Regions from separate parts of the Solibacillus sp. FSL H8-0538 genome, predicted to be linked through region 1. Evidence: riboswitches for the same ligand, from Rfam matches in the RefSeq annotation. Region 1 holds a riboswitch; each other region holds the start of a gene.
What was found. Region 1 has a riboswitch for S-adenosylmethionine ahead of MHH87_RS16150 (bifunctional homocysteine S-methyltransferase/methylenetetrahydrofolate reductase). Riboswitches for the same ligand answer to the same signal wherever they lie in the genome.
Positions count from the first base shown of each region.

Region 1 (4,106 bases):
ATGTTGATAACAATATTGGCACCATCGTGGATTCTTTTTATCGTACGCTCGGCATGGAATCGAGCCTTACGAAAATTATTAATGACCATAGTTCTATTGATCGTTTAAAGGTTACACTGCGTAAGCATATTTGTGAAATGTTTGATGGTAGTATTGATGCCATATATTTTGAAAAGCGAACGCGTATTGCGCAAGTCCATGTGCATATTGGTTTAAGAACGCAGTGGTATATAGGGGCCTTCCAAAATCTATTTATTGAACTTATGGCGCTTGTTCAAAAAAATATTAGCAATCCAGAAATACAATTTGCTACACTGGGAGCAATTTCGAAAATCTTAAACTTTGAGCAACAACTCGTTTTAGAAGCTTTTGAAGCAGTTATTGATAAGATGAAGCAAGAGATGGAAAATGGGAAGCAACGCCTTGGAAATTCCATTATCGAGTCAACCGAAAGTCTCGCGGCTATTTCAGAGCAAACGAACGCCTCGTTCCATCAGCTCACTTCCCAGTCAGAAGAAATGATTGCTTATGCGAAAAAGGCGATTGAAATGTCAAGCGTAGCAGCAGTTCAAGCGAATGAGGGGAAAGAGCAGTTACAGCAGCAATCGACTAGTATGTCAGATATAAATTTGTCGGTTCAACATATTGCCCTTGAAATTGAAATGCTTGTAGAGATTTCTAAAGAGATGGAATCGATCATGGGTATCGTCACGACTATTGCTAACCAAACGAATCTATTATCGTTAAACGCAGCCATTGAAGCAGCCCGCGCTGGAGAAGCAGGAAAAGGCTTTGGTGTTGTTGCGGGTGAAGTTCGTAAGCTATCGGAGCAAACGAAGGAATCTGCCACAAATGTAGCAGAGCTCTTGCATAATACAAATATGAGAACAAATAAATTGATGGAATCCTTAAAACAAATTCAGAGTGCAGTAACGTCGGGTGAGCAGAGTATGAATGGAACAGAACAGAAATTTTCACATATTGTGCAGGCGCTACATGAAACAAAAGAGCAAAACAGTTTAATGGAACAAGAAGTGAATCAAATTTGTGATGTTATTTTAGAGTTGGGTATGGCGTTTGATGAGGTGACACACTCAGCGGATACATTAGCTATTGTGGCGCAGGAATTAAAGTAAGCGAACACAAGCAATTATGAGCGATGACAGAGTTTTGTTGACGCTCATTTTTTTTCGTGCGAATTTTGTAAAACACTAGCTGTCTATTATAGAAGAAAAACGATTATACTTAAGGGAGATTTTAGTGCGTATAGGGAGTTGTTAGAGATGAAAACAGTTGTTGTTGTCGGTGGCGGCATTACGGGCTTATGTACAATGCATTATGTAAAAAGGCAGATGGTTGAACAAGGAATAGAGGCACGTTTAATTTTATTGGAGAAAAATGCGTATTTAGGTGGCAAAATTCATTCTGAGCAGGAACAAGGCTTTATTATGGAGACGGGCGCAGATTCAATCGTTGCACGCCATCCGGGAGTACTTGAACTTGTGCGTGAACTAAACTTTGAACAAGAGCTTGTTTATAACGAAACAGGCATTTCATATATTCATACAAATAATGAATTACATGCAATTCCAGCGGGTTCGACGTTCGGGATTCCGATGAATGTAGAGTCATTAATGGCGAGCACATTAGTTTCAGAGGAAGGCAAAAAACGTGCTTTGCAAGATTTTGAATTGCCAAATACAAACTTCACGAAGGAAAGTTCCATTGGAGAGTTCCTTGATTATTTCTTGGGTGAAGAGCTCGTACAGAAACAGGTTGCGCCAGTGCTTGCGGGGGTCTATTCCGGGGATTTATATCAGCTATCACTAGCATCCACATTACCATATTTAGTGGACTATAAAAATAACTACGGTTCAATTATTAAAGGTTTTGAGGAGAACCGTGAGCAGTTTGAAAAAGCGAATAATAAAAAATTCATTTCATTCCGCACAGGACTGCCTGCTTTAATTGATCGTTTAGAGGAAAGCTTACCTGAAGTTGAGTTTTTTAAAAATACTGCAACAGAGCGTGTTGTCAAAAATGGCGAGCAATATGATGTAGTACTAGCAAATGGCGAGACAATAACTGCGGATGTTGTCGTGCTTGCTGTGCCAAATGAAACGGTGCGCTCGGTATTAGTAGATGAGGCGATAGATACAAGCTTGAAAAAATTCACAACAGCTTCCGTATTGACGATGTATCTAGGTTTTGATGTACCTGATAGCATTTTACCAGCTGATGGGACAGGGTTTATCGTTTCATATAATAGTGATTTAGTATGTAACGCTTCAACTTGGACGAGCCGTAAATGGAAGCATACATCGGCCTCAGGTAATTTACTTGTACGATTATTTTATAAAAATAGTAATCCACACTACGAAGAGCTAGCTGCAATGACAGATGAACAGTTGACACAAGTTGCGCGAGAGGATATTCGTTTAAGCCTTGGCATTGAAGAGGCACCGAAAGTAGTCAATGTGACAAAGTGGATACATCAAATGCCGCGCTATGATTTAGCACATAATGAAGCGTTAGGTGTTGTAGTAGAAGATCTAGAAAAACGGTATCCCAATCTACTGCTTGCGGGCTGTTCTTATTTTGGTGTAGGAATTGGTGCTTGCATTCAAAATGGTAGAAAAACGGCAGACCAAATTATTACAATAATCAAGTAGATTAAACTAGCTTCCGCTTTATTCGGTTAAATAGTCTTGACGTTCTTCTTATATAAAGTTATGATTCTTTTAATTATTTCAAAAATTCATATATTTCTTATCGAGAGAAGCAGAGGGACTGGCCCAATGAAGCTTCAGCAACCAACATTTGTCAGGTGCTAAATCCAGTAGGCTATTAATGCCTGTAGATGAGAGGGAACTAAATTTACAATGTGTAAAGCCTTCTTAAACAAGAAGGCTTTTTATTATAGATGAAAAAGACTGAAAATACAGTAAATAAATCGTGTGGAATGAGAGTGAGGAAATAGTATGGGATTGCTTGAAACGTTACAAACACGTGTGTTAACAGCAGATGGTGCGATTGGTACGCTACTGTATTCATATGGCTTAGATTATTGCCATGAGGAAATGAATGTTGCCCGACCGGAAATTATTGAAAAAATCCACGGTGAATACATTGCAGCTGGTGCAGATATCATTCAAACAAATACATATGGCGCCAATGCGATTAAACTAGCTCGTTACGGTTACGAGGGACGGGTAGCAGAATTTAACCGCGCCGCACTTGAAATAGCAAAACGTGCAGCTGCACCAGGTGGACAGTTTGTGCTTGCAACAATTGGTGGTATTCGTGGCATTCGTAAAAGCGATACAACGCTTGAAGAGATTTTAGCAGCATTTCGTGAGCAGGCCGAAGTGTTACTTGCAGGTGAGCCGGACGGATTTTTACTAGAAACGTATTATGATTTCGATGAATTATCAGCATCTGTACAATTGCTACGTACATTAACGGATTTACCCATTATTGCCCAAGTATCAATGCATGAGCCAGGTAGATTACAAAATGGTATGACGCTAAATAGTGCATTGTATGAGTTAGATCATATCGGTGCAGATATTGTTGGGAGCAACTGCCGTTTAGGTCCTTTCCATACAATTCAAGCATTTGAAGGCGTACAGCTACCAAAAACAGCGTACCTGTCTGCGTATCCAAATGCATCTTTACTTGATGTAGAAGATGGGCGCGTTGTGTACGAATCAGAAGCGGATTATTTTGCGCGTGCAGCCGTGGAGCTAGTTGGCCAAGGTGTGCGTTTAATTGGCGGTTGTTGTGGAACGACCCCGAAGCATATTAAAGCGGTTAAAGAACATTTAGCGAATATAAAGCCGCTTGCAGCTAAAGAAATTAAGCCAGTAAGCGTAGAGTTTGTACGCGTACCAGAACCACCAAAACAAGAACCGCTTCATGTGAAGGCGAAGCGTGAGCGTTCAGTCATTGTGGAGTTGGATACACCACGTCACTTAGAAATTGATGGCTTTGTCAAAGGGGCAAAGGAATTATATACTGCCGGTGCGGATGTCATTATGATGGCAGATAACTCGCTAGCTTCACCGCGTATTAGTAATATTGCGATGGCGTCGATTTTAAAACTA
Region 1 is NZ_JBBOPI010000001.1:3,374,516-3,378,621, reverse strand. Features, by position in the region: gene MHH87_RS16160 (globin-coupled sensor protein) at 1-1,136, shown strand, start outside; gene hemG (protoporphyrinogen oxidase) at 1,284-2,672, shown strand; SAM riboswitch class I at 2,767-2,867, shown strand; gene MHH87_RS16150 (bifunctional homocysteine S-methyltransferase/methylenetetrahydrofolate reductase) at 2,982-4,106, shown strand, end outside.

Region 2 (4,106 bases), 2.9 Mb from region 1:
ATGCTTGTAAACTACTCATTGTCGTCGCCTCCTAATCGTTCAATTTGGACGCCATTTTGTTCAAGATAGGATGTGATTTGTTGGATTTCTTGCGGCTTTCCCCCTACATGAACAACGATATTGCCGACAATGCCGTTTTTCAATTCAATAATGTTTGCAGCTAAAATATTCGGCGCTACATTAAAGCGGTTACTAATATCGGCAATCAGTGGTTTTCCTGTGCTTTCACCAACAAATGTTAAACGTACTACCGCACCTGTTAAGTTCAGCTGGTTGATTAATGATTTAGATAATGAACGTTGTGAAATAGTGTTCAAGAATTTGCGCGTTGTTGGATGCGTGGGCTTTTTAAATAGCTCGATTGCTGAGTTATGCTCCACAAGCTTCCCTTTTTCGAGTACATACACGTAATCGCAAATTTTTTGGATTACGTTCATTTCATGGGTAATCAGTAAAATAGTAATCCCAAGTTCACGATTGATTTTTAACAGAAGCTCTAAAATGGAGTCTGTCGTTTCTGGATCAAGTGCGCTCGTTGCTTCATCGCTTAGTAAAACTTCGGGTTCCTGTGCAAGGGCGCGGGCGATAGCGACACGTTGTTTTTGTCCACCAGATAATTGGTTAGGGAAGTTCGTTAATTTATCCGTTAACCCAACAATCTCAGCATACTTTGCGACTTTAGCTGCTACCTCTTTTTTACTATAGCCGAGTAAGTTTAGAGGAATTGCAATATTGTCATAAACTGTTGCTGTTTTAAGTAGGTTAAAACCTTGGAAGATCATCCCGATTTTTTGACGTGTTTTCCGAAGGTCCTCTGTTGATGCAGACATTAAATCCACACCGTTAATTCGAACATTGCCACTAGTTGGGCGCTCAAGTAAGTTGACACAACGAATCAGTGTACTTTTTCCGGCACCACTATAGCCGATGACGCCGTGAATTTCGCCTTTTTTGACATGTAAATCTACATCATCAACGGCATTGAATACACCTTGCTTAGATGGGTACTGCTTCACGATGTTTTGGAGTTGTATCATAAAAATCCTCGCCTTTCTAGAGAAAAAGCTACCGGCAAAGTTGCCGATAACTTTTCGTATTTTTGGTGGATAAGAAAGTATAACTTTTCCATTCACATTAGTAAGGACATCAACTCGCCGTATTTTGGGCGAGTTGTGTCTTTCTAATTACGAATTAAAATCCTGGAATAACTGCGCCTTCATATGTTTCTATAATATAATTACGTACTTCGTCAGTTTGGTAAGCTTCGATGAATTTCTTTAAATCTTCGCTATCTTCTTCACCTGGACGTACAACTAATTTGTTTACGTACGGAGAGTCAGATGATTCAAGAATGATCGAATCGTTTTTCGGATTTAAACCTGCTTCAAGTGCGAAGTTTGTGTTGATTGCTGCAAAATCTACTTCAGCTAATTGAGTTGGTAATTGAGCGGCTTCTAGTTCGATAAATTCATAATTATGTGGGTTATCTACTACATCAAAGATGGATGCGTTAATGCTCACACCTTCTTTTAATGTGATATAACCAGCATCTGCTAATACAACTAATGCACGTCCACCGTTTGTCGCATCATTAGGTAAAGCAAATGTTGCACCGTCAGGAACTTCTTCCATTGACGCGTATTTAGACGAGTATATGCCCATTGGATTTAAAATTGTATTTCCTACTGATACAAGTTCTTCGCCGCGGTCCGTGTTGAATGTATCTAAGAATGGCTGCGTTTGGAAGTTGTTAATATCAAGATCGCCTTCTACTAGCGCTGTGTTCGGTAATACATAATCAGAGAATACACGGATGTCTACTTCTAAGCCGTTTTCCGCTGCGATGTCTGCTGCAATTTCTGTAATTTCTTCGTGTAAGCCAGCAGTTACGCCGATTACTAATTTACCGTCATTTAATGTGTCTTCTGCAGTTTCTTCTCCGCCACAAGCTGCAAGAGCAAGTGCTAAGGCTGATGTTGCAAATAAAAAGCCGATTTTTTTAAATTTCATGGTTGAAATCCCCCTAGATGTTTTGTTTTAGTTAATAAAAAAATGCCTCTCTTGAAAAAGAGAGGCATCGAAAAGTCAATTTAGATTACCACTCTTATCTTTCAAAACATTTCTGTTTTGTAGGAATTAGCACCGGCCAACAAGTGTTGGTGGTTGCCGAGCTTCATAGGGCCTATCCCTCAGCTACTCTTAATAAGAGAAAAACATTATATTTAAAAACTAATTAATGTAAATATACAGACTATTTAGAACAAAATCAATATAAAATTATATTTTTCTGAAAAAACTTTATTTTAAGATAGTTTGTTGTTAAATAGAAAAAAGCACATCTTATGGGAGGGATGTGCTTTTCATAACTATTTGACGATGACTTGCTTGAATAAATTTAATTTTTCTACGCGGCGTACAGCTTCACGCATACGATCCTCATTTACAAGTAGACCAACGCGCACATAGCCTTCACCGTATTCACCAAAGCCATTACCAGCAGCAACGGCTACGTCTGCCTTTTCTAATAGTAAATTTGCAAATTCCTGGCTTGTGTAGCCTTCTGCAACAGGCAACCATGCAAAGAACGAGCCTTTTGGTGCCGTAATGTTCCAGCCGATGCGGTGCGCTTCTTCAACGAGTATATTGCGGCGGCTTTCGTATGTTGTCCGTAAAGCTTCAACACAGTCCTGTTCCGCATTTAATGCCACTGCTGCAGCATGTTGCACAGCGGGGAACTGGTTACAAAATAGATGATCTTGAATGATATTGATTGCTTCAATTATTTTGGCATTGCCGACAGCAAAACCAATGCGCCAGCCTGCCATATTATATGATTTTGATAATGTATACAGCTCGATGCCGACATCTTTTGCACCGGCCGCTTGTAAGAAGCTCGGAGGACGAACGCCGTCAAAGCCGATTGCACCGTACGCAAAGTCATGCGCAACGGCAATATTATTTTCCTTCGCAAACGCTACTGTGTCTTCAAAAAAAGCTAAATCTGCTGTGCCCCCAGTTGGATTGTTCGGATAGTTTATGTACATCAATTTTGCTCGCTCGCGTACTTCTGGAGAAAGTACCTTGTAATCTGGTAAAAATGCATTCGCCTCTTCAAGCGGCATCGTATCAAATTTCACGTCTGCAAGTGCAACTCCTGATAAATAATCCGGATAACCTGGGTCTGGCAACAGCATATAATCGCCAGGATTTAAAATTGCCATTGGTAGCTCTACTAAACCAATTTTTGTTCCGCCTAAAATCGCTATTTCTGTGTTCGGATCAATATCCACGCTGTATTCACGTTTGTAAAAATCAGCGGCTGCCTGTTTAATTTCTGGGATACCGCGGAACGGAGAATATTTATGCGTTTGCGGATCCATCACTGCATGCTGCAGGGCTTCAACAATATGACCTGGTGTTGGTTGATCAGGATTGCCTTGCCCTAGATTAATAATATCGCGTCCTTCCGCAAGCGCTGCATTTACTTTTCCAACGAGTGCAGCAAAAAATTGCGGAGGGAGTTGCTGTAGTTTTTTCGAAAATTCCATGTACATTCACCTTTTTCAGAATATAATAAAAATAGTACTGTTATGGTAGTCTTTTTTTAGCGAATAGTAAAGTGTATTTTTAGGTTATCCGCATAAGAAAGTATAACTTTTGGAGATGTCTAGGCATTCGCGCTTTTGCTAAGAGGTCGTTTTAATTCCTTGGGTGTAAACGGGTGCGAATGCGCTTTTTTAGTAGATAAGAAAGTATAACTTTCTTATCTACATAAGTAAGGACATCATCTCGCCCTCTATTGGGCGAGATGTGTCTTTCTAAATAAAAATGTCTAGAGGTGGGGTTCTAATGAAAATCGGATGTATCCAATTAAATGTAGGTTTTGGAAAAGTAGAAGAAAATTATGCGCGCGCAGAGAAATTTATTCGCGAGGCGGCGGCAGGTGGAGCAGAAATCATCGTACTACCTGAAATGTGGAATACCGGCTATGCACTTGAAAAATTAGGGGAGCTTGCAGATGTGAACGGTGAGCGCACGCAAAAATTTTTAAGTGAACTGGCACGCGAATTACACGTACATATTGTTGGCGGTTCTGTTTCAGTGAA
Region 2 is NZ_JBBOPI010000001.1:493,583-497,688, forward strand. Features, by position in the region: gene MHH87_RS02310 (methionine ABC transporter permease) at 1-19, opposite strand, end outside; gene MHH87_RS02315 (methionine ABC transporter ATP-binding protein) at 12-1,037, opposite strand; gene MHH87_RS02320 (MetQ/NlpA family ABC transporter substrate-binding protein) at 1,192-2,010, opposite strand; SAM riboswitch class I at 2,102-2,209, opposite strand; gene MHH87_RS02325 (pyridoxal phosphate-dependent aminotransferase) at 2,367-3,548, opposite strand; gene MHH87_RS02330 (carbon-nitrogen family hydrolase) at 3,850-4,106, shown strand, end outside.
Region 2: linked by a shared signal. The riboswitch ahead of MHH87_RS02320 (MetQ/NlpA family ABC transporter substrate-binding protein) and the one ahead of MHH87_RS16150 (bifunctional homocysteine S-methyltransferase/methylenetetrahydrofolate reductase) in region 1 are both predicted to bind S-adenosylmethionine.

Region 3 (4,106 bases), 3.0 Mb from region 1:
ACGTTTACTAGTGTTGACGCTAAAACGATAAATACCGGAATTAAGGCAGAGGCAAGGCTTGTTGCACTTGCGAAACCTAAGTGAATTAAAATGTTGAAAATCGTTACAAGTGCAATTGTTGCTAAAAGTGGCAATGAGTCTAGACCCATTGAACCGAATACCGCATCAGATAACCAAGCAGCACCTTGTGTGTTTAACAGCACTGTACCAAGCATGATTCCTACGGCAAATACAATAATTGTACCCCAAGGAATTAATGGCTCCACTTCTTTCCACGTATACACACCGATTTTCGGTAATAGTAAAATAGCGATTGCAACAATTGTGACTGTTGTTGTATCAAATGGGTGTAGCTTGCTTTCTGTTGCCCAAAAGAATAATAACGTAACAGATGCGATAATTAAACGAATTTCTGGGCCTTTTAGTGGTCCTAAATCGTGTAATTGCTTTTTAATAACTTCTTTACCACCTGCAATATTGTTTGTCTCAGGTTTAATAAGAGTAATCATAATAAAGAACAATGCGATTGACATAAGAATTGAGAAGGGCGCGGCATAAAGGAACCAAGCACCCCAAGTAATATCAACGCCAAATTGTTCTTTAATGAAGTTGGTGGCTACCATGTTTTGTGCGGCTGCTGTTTTAATGCCGACATTCCAAATGGAAACAGCTTGTACAGATGTAATAACGAGTAAAGCAGCAAGACGGCTATCTTTTGCTAACCCGAATGCGGCAACCATACCTAATAAAATGGGTACAACTGCACCTGCACGAGCTGTTGCAGATGGTACGAAGAATGCTAAGATAATGGATACTAAAATAGCACCAAATACGATGGCTTTTGTTTTTGTTCCTACAATAGATAAAATCCATAAAGCTAAACGTTTGTGTAAATTTGTTACTTGCATTGCTGCGGCTAAAAATAGGGCAGCGGCTACAAGTGCTACGGCCGAATTACTAAATCCACCAAGGGCCATTTTTAATGCATCCGATGTACCTAACTCTATGGTTGGATCTTCCATTGAAGGGGCGAGGCCTAACATTAAAGTGACAAGGGCAATAATCATTGCCGAGCTTACTGGATAGCTAACAGCCTCTGTTACCCATAAAATAACGGCGAACGCTAAAATCGCGAGTGCACGTTGACCTGCGACTGGTAAATCGCCGCCGTTTGGTAATAATGTAATGATGGTGAGTGCGACAAAGGCAAGAGCAATCCACAGCGGCTTTAAGTTAAGTTTTTTTTCAGTTTGAGTAGACATAACTAATTCCTCCTCTTGTTATATTTGAATAAAAAATTAAAGCGAACATCACCGTTAAATAAATTATGTTAAAAACGTCACTGAACAAAATGAACGTAATTAAAATGAAGCTGTACTTGCTATAACGATATGTAAATTATAACATTTACAGTAATTTCGATTGTTAAAGTTTGGTTAAAATACTATTTCTATATAAGTAGTATTTGCAATTTAACAAAATAAATGTTTGATTTATCAGAAAAAACTTAAAATTTAAGTTGACTTATAAAACTACTCTGCTTTATACTGTGAAACAACGATGGAACATGAATCACATAACTCTTATCAAGAGCGGCGGAGGGAATAGGCCCTGAGATGCCCGGCAACCAAGTGAGTGAGGAACTGACTAAGGTGCTAATTCCTACAAGATGCAATTGCATTTTGAAAGATAAGGGGAGGAAAACTTGCTCATTTGCGAACCCTCTTCTTAGCTGAAGAGGGTTTTTTAGTTTTCAAAAAATCCTCCTCTATTACACCGATCAAGCCATCGAAAAACAATTTAGGAGGAATTTATTCATGTCTAATTTACGACCAGAAACAGTATTATTACACGGTGGGCAAAAGCCAGACCCGGTAACAGGAGCAATTGCCGTACCGGTATACCGTACAACAGCTTACGCTTTCAAAGACACAGCTCATGCGCAACGTCTTTTCGCACTTCAAGAAGCGGGCAATATATACTCTCGTATTACAAACCCTACAGTAGCTGCATTTGAAGAACGTGTTGCGTTACTTGAAGGCGGATCAGCTGCAGTCGCACTTTCATCTGGTGCAGCGGCAATCGCATTCTCCATTTTAAATTTAGCCGGCACAGGCGACGAAATTGTTGCAGCAGGTTCACTATATGGTGGGACATATAATTTATTTGCGCAAACACTACCACGCTACGGCATTACGGTGAAGTTCGTAGACGAAAAAGACCCTGAAAACTTCCGTGCGGCTATTACGGAAAATACAAAAGCGGTATTTGCTGAAATTATTGGCAATCCGAGCTTAAACGTATTAGATGTTGAAGCGGTAGCAAATATCGCACATGAAAACGGCCTACCATTATTAATCGATAGCACATTTGCTTCTCCATACGGTAGTAACCCTATTGAGTTTGGCGCAGATGTTGTCATCCATTCAGCAACGAAATGGATTGGCGGTCACGGTACGACAATTGGCGGCATCGTTGTAGACGCTGGGAAATTTGATTGGGCGCAGGGGAGACATCCAAGCTATACAGAGCCAGATACGTCTTACCACGGCTTACGTTACGGAATTGACACAGCAGGGGCTGCATTTGCCACAAAACTGCGCGTTCAATTATTACGAGACTTTGGTCCAACATTATCTCCAGATGCGGCATTTAATTTCTTACAAGGACTTGAAACGCTTCATTTGCGTATTGTCCGTCATAATGAAAATACACAAAAAGTCGCGGAATATTTACGCAACCACCCATTCGTGGACTATGTAAATTACAATGGCTTTGAAGATTTCCCTTCGCATAACTTAGCGAAGAAATATTTGAAAAACGGTTACGGGTCGATTTTAACATTCGGCATTAAAGGTGGACGTGAGGCGGGTCGCCAAGTGATTGATAATGTTGAATTATTCTCACATGTTGCGAATGTAGGAGACGCTAAATCACTAATTATTCACCCAGCATCAACAACGCATCAACAATTATCCGCAGAAGAACTTAAAGTGGCTGGTGTATCAGAGGAGCTCATTCGCTTATCAATTGGCCTAGAAGCGGTAGAAGATATTATTGCAGATTTAGAGCAAGCGTTAGCAAAGGTTGCAGTTAAAATAGAAGCAACACCAACAAACGCATAGGTAAGTAATATAGAAGAATGGCGTATCAACCTGCATCATTTCGTAGGGAAGCGCCTTTTTTTTAAATCAAATACCAAGTAAACTAATAAGCTTTATTGACATCTTTAATTCCTAGCATTACAATAGGTTTAAGAATTGTGGATGAACAACCACTTGCAGAGAAATTTTAATAACCGTTGTCTTTATGTAAATAAAGATTAGTAATGAAAACTTACTACTACCGTGCCTTGCCAGCATGAACAACATCGTGTTGGCCTTTAGCACGGTTGGATTAGCTAATATAACAAAAGCAAAAGTTAAATTTGTTTTTTTGAGTGTTCCCCCACTTTATGAATAGATGAGTAAGCACTTTACGGTGGCGATTTTGCCGCTCAGCACAATCACCAAGAAAGCTTGAAAAAAGAAAAGGAGTTGTTGAAAATGGGAAATGTTTATAGTGCACAAAATGTCGCAGCGTACATAATTTATGAACTAAATGATGTCCACACTTTCGTTAATCAATTATCAATCCAACATTTATTGGCGGATGTGGAAATAATGTGGCAGAAGGTATATGGACATTGCGCATTTTCAGAGGCAACTCACTCTCTTGAAGCGGGCTATGTTGTAAAAGAAGTGTTCGATGCGTATAAGGAGTACTATAATAATCATATTCCTGCACCGGCAAAGGAATGGTTTTTAAGATACGGTGAGTTTCAATTAATTCACCGCCCTTATGGAATCCCTGCGTATACTGCTGATGAATTAACAGTAATGACCAAAATTTTAGATGCTTATCGTACTACTATATTAGAGAAGGTTAGCGTTGCGGTGTAACCCCCAATTTTTATAATGGCTGTTTTCTTACTAGTAACATTCGTTGCTAGTATTTTTTTTGGTAGATAAGAAAGTATAACTTTCTTATCTACATAAGTAAGGACATCATCTCGCCCTATATTGGGCGAGATGTGTCTTTCTAACTTTGTGTTGTTTTTTATCTTA
Region 3 is NZ_JBBOPI010000001.1:355,380-359,485, forward strand. Features, by position in the region: gene MHH87_RS01695 (DASS family sodium-coupled anion symporter) at 1-1,262, opposite strand, end outside; SAM riboswitch class I at 1,581-1,696, shown strand; gene MHH87_RS01700 (O-acetylhomoserine aminocarboxypropyltransferase/cysteine synthase family protein) at 1,818-3,125, shown strand; gene MHH87_RS01705 (hypothetical protein) at 3,546-3,941, shown strand.
Region 3: linked by a shared signal. The riboswitch ahead of MHH87_RS01700 (O-acetylhomoserine aminocarboxypropyltransferase/cysteine synthase family protein) and the one ahead of MHH87_RS16150 (bifunctional homocysteine S-methyltransferase/methylenetetrahydrofolate reductase) in region 1 are both predicted to bind S-adenosylmethionine.

Region 4 (4,106 bases), 560 kb from region 1:
AGCTCACCGTTGCTATTTTATAAACCAGCTTTTTCTTTTAATACAGATGCTTTATCCGTATTTTCCCAAGGTACATTTAAGTCCGTACGACCGAAGTGACCGTAAGCTGCTGTTTGTTTGTAAATTGGGCGACGTAGGTCGAGCATTTTAATAATGCCTGCAGGACGTAAATCGAATAATTCACGAATCCATTCTACGATTTGGCTTTCAGCTACTTTACCCGTGCCAAATGTGTCAACCGCGATTGACACTGGACGAGCAACACCAATTGCATATGCAAGTTGTACTTCTGCACGATCAGCTAGACCTGCTGCTACGATGTTTTTCGCAACGTAACGTGCTGCGTATGCTGCTGAACGGTCAACTTTTGTTGCATCTTTACCAGAGAATGCGCCGCCGCCGTGACGAGCATATCCACCATACGTATCAACGATGATTTTACGCCCTGTTAAACCAGCATCGCCTTTAGGTCCACCGATTACGAAGCGGCCTGTTGGATTGATGAAGTATTTTGTGTTGGCATCGATTAATTCAGCAGGTACGACTGGTCCGATTACCATCGCTTTTAAGTCTGCTTGAATTTGCTCTAATGTTACATCTTCATCATGCTGTGTAGAAATAACAATTGTATCCACACGCAATGGTGTATTGTTTTCACCATATTCTACAGTTACTTGCGTTTTACCATCTGGTCGTAAATAAGTAAGCTCGCCTGATTTACGTACTTCTGTTAAACGGCGTGCTAATTGATGCGCTAAGCTAATTGGTAAAGGCATAAGTTCTGGTGTTTCGTTACATGCGTAACCAAACATTAAACCTTGGTCACCAGCACCAATTGCATCGATATCGGCATCTGTCATTGAACCTTCACGTGCTTCAAGTGCTTGGTCAACACCTTGTGCGATATCCGGTGATTGCTCACCAATTGCTACTAATACTGCTAGATTTTCAGCATCAAAGCCGTATTTACCACGCGTATAGCCAATTTCTGCTACTGTATCACGAACGATTCCTTTAATATCTACATATGTAGATGTTGTAATTTCTCCTGCTACAAGTACTAAACCTGTTGTTACAGTTGTTTCACACGCTACACGTGCATTTGGGTCTTCTGCTAAAATCGCATCTAAAATGGCATCTGAAATTTGGTCACAAATTTTGTCCGGATGCCCTTCCGTTACACTTTCAGATGTAAACAGTCGTCGGTTTGTCATTTGATTTCCTCCTAGTTATCCTTGCAAGTAAACTTGCGAATTTGAGACGGTACTCATATTCCCATGTTAAGTTCATGCCAATAGGATGAACTTCAAGCCTTTACTGCTTTTTTAACACGAGGATTTCGAAAGGTATATAATATTGAAAGAACTCATTTCATTCGAGTTAATTCCTATTTATTGGATAGACACCTCTCGCCCCATTACAGGACGAGATGATGTCCTTTATTATGTGGTTAAAAAAGTTAACCTTTCTTAAGCACTAAATAAAAAAATCCCTTCGCTCATTAATCGTACAATCGTACGTGAGGAAAGGAGTGTTGTTTTCGTTACCTTTCACTCTTATCGTTCAAGGGAATGTCCCTTGCATCAGGTTGGCACCAACACGTTACATGATTAACATGTATTGCAGGTTGCCGGGTTTCATAGGGCCTGACCCTCCACCAGCTCGGGATAAGAGTATCCGTTCAAGACTACATGTTACGTAATAATTCAAGTGATGTCAAATAATATTTGTCGATTTCTGTACAGGTCTTTACCAAAACTTGCGCTTTACCTAAAAGAAAGTGTACTATTTTATAAGCACATGGAACGGAAGGCGGCGAGTGTAGCTGACGGCATTCGCCTTTCGCTACAGAGCAAAGCTTCCTGCGGGAAAAGCATGCGAACCGAGACCCTGGACTGAGGTCAACACGATGTTGGTCACAAAGGCGTTGCCACAGGACGTGGCGTACTTAGCCTTTGTTCTTTTGTTCCACTGAAGCGGCTCGGTGCTTGCCCGCGGAAAGCGTCCGCCTGGAGTGGAATGTGCTGTCAAGTACAGATTTTGGTGTAGAGCCTTCTGTACAGTAAAAAAATCATTAAAATTAATTAAGAGTTAGTATAGATTATTTAACTCAATGTGTTATACTATTTTTGAAATAGGAAAAAGAAATCCCTTAAAACTGGGAATATTATAAAAAAGGATGGTATTTAATCGATGAATTCAGTAGAAATTGCTAACGAACTGAAGGAATTATTAAGCGGTGGAAACATCAAAGTTCAACTTTCAGTACCACAATTAGTAGAAAAAGCTACATCACGCGGAGAAGCAATGTTAACTGTAGACGGTGCCTTATGCGCTGAAACAGGTAAATATACTGGTCGTTCTCCTAAAGATAAATACATGGTAGAAGAAGATAGCTCTAAGGATAAAATTGACTGGGGCAAAGTAAACCGTCCTATTTCATCTGAAGTGTTCGATAATCTATATGTTAAAGTTGTAAACTACTTAAAAGAGCAAGACGAGTTATTCGTATTTAACGGTTTTGCAGGGGCAGATAAAGCTTCTCAACTTTCAATTAAAGTAATAAACGAATATGCTTGGCATAATCTATTCTGTCATCAATTATTTATCCGTCCAACAGAAGAAGAACTAGCTTCTCATGTGTCTGATTTTACAATTGTTTCTGCACCAAACTTTAAAGCAAATCCGGCTGTAGATGGTACAGATTCTGAAACCTTCATCATTGTTTCAATGGAGAAGAAAGTTATTTTAATCGGTGGTACAGAATACGCAGGCGAAATGAAAAAATCTATTTTTGGTATTATGAACTACTTATTACCAGAACAAGGTATCCTTTCAATGCACTGCTCAGCTAACGTAGGTGAAGCTGGAGATGTAGCGTTATTCTTCGGGTTATCAGGTACAGGTAAAACAACTTTATCAGCTGATAGCGACCGCAAATTAATCGGTGATGATGAGCACGGCTGGTCAGATACTGGTGTATTCAACATTGAAGGTGGCTGCTACGCAAAAACAATCAACTTATCAGCTGAAAAAGAGCCAGAAATTTATAATGCCATTAAATTCGGGTCTGTACTTGAAAACGTAGTCATTGATCCACAAACACGCGTTTGTGATTATGATGATGGTTCATTAACTGAAAATACTCGTGTAGCGTACCCAATCGACTACATTGACAATATCGTAACACCATCTGTGGCAGGTCACCCTAAAACAATCGTTTTCTTAACAGCAGATGCTTTTGGTGTGTTACCTCCAATCTCTAAATTAACAAAAGAACAAGCAATGTATCATTTCTTAAGTGGTTTCACTTCTAAATTGGCTGGTACTGAGCGAGGCGTTACTGAGCCAGAACCAGTATTCTCTACTTGCTTCGGATCTCCATTCCTTCCACTTCCAGCACAACGTTATGCTGAAATGTTAGGTGAGAAAATCGACGAGCACGGTGCACAAGTATTCCTAGTAAACACTGGTTGGACTGGTGGCGAGTACGGCGTTGGTAACCGTATGAAGCTTTCTTACACTCGTACAATGGTGCGCGCTGCAATCGATGGCAAGTTAAGTAATGTAGAAACAACTACTGACTCTGTATTTGGATTACACATCCCAACAGCGGTTGAAGGTGTTCCTACAGAAGTATTAAACCCACGTGATGCTTGGGCTGACAAAGCTGCATATGATGCAAAAGCGGCTCACTTATCAAGTTTATTCAACGAAAACTTCAAGAAATTCTCAGGTGTTTCTGAAGATATCGTATCTAAGGGTGGCCCTTTAGTTTAATCGCTACTGCGGCGCTAAACAAACTGACATAATCGTTTATTAAAACTTTATATCATATTAAAAATCCAACAACGGCGTGTACTACACTGTTGTTGGATTTTTTATTTGTAAATAACACTTACTTTCATTTTTACTGCAACTTCATCCACTCACATAAGCTTCTAACGGTTTCACGGTTTAATTTCTGTGGATAATGATGCTTTAAGCCAAAAGAATACCATGTTTCTACCGGCTTTCCCTCGTCCTGCAAGTAAAACTCTAGCAGGTACGCATGCTCAATATCTACATGCTCATCACTAGTACCATGAATTATTAATACCGGTGCT
Region 4 is NZ_JBBOPI010000001.1:2,812,551-2,816,656, forward strand. Features, by position in the region: gene metK (methionine adenosyltransferase) at 18-1,214, opposite strand; SAM riboswitch class I at 1,554-1,674, opposite strand; gene pckA (phosphoenolpyruvate carboxykinase (ATP)) at 2,194-3,780, shown strand; gene MHH87_RS13290 (alpha/beta hydrolase family protein) at 3,911-4,106, opposite strand, start outside.
Region 4: linked by a shared signal. The riboswitch ahead of metK (methionine adenosyltransferase) and the one ahead of MHH87_RS16150 (bifunctional homocysteine S-methyltransferase/methylenetetrahydrofolate reductase) in region 1 are both predicted to bind S-adenosylmethionine.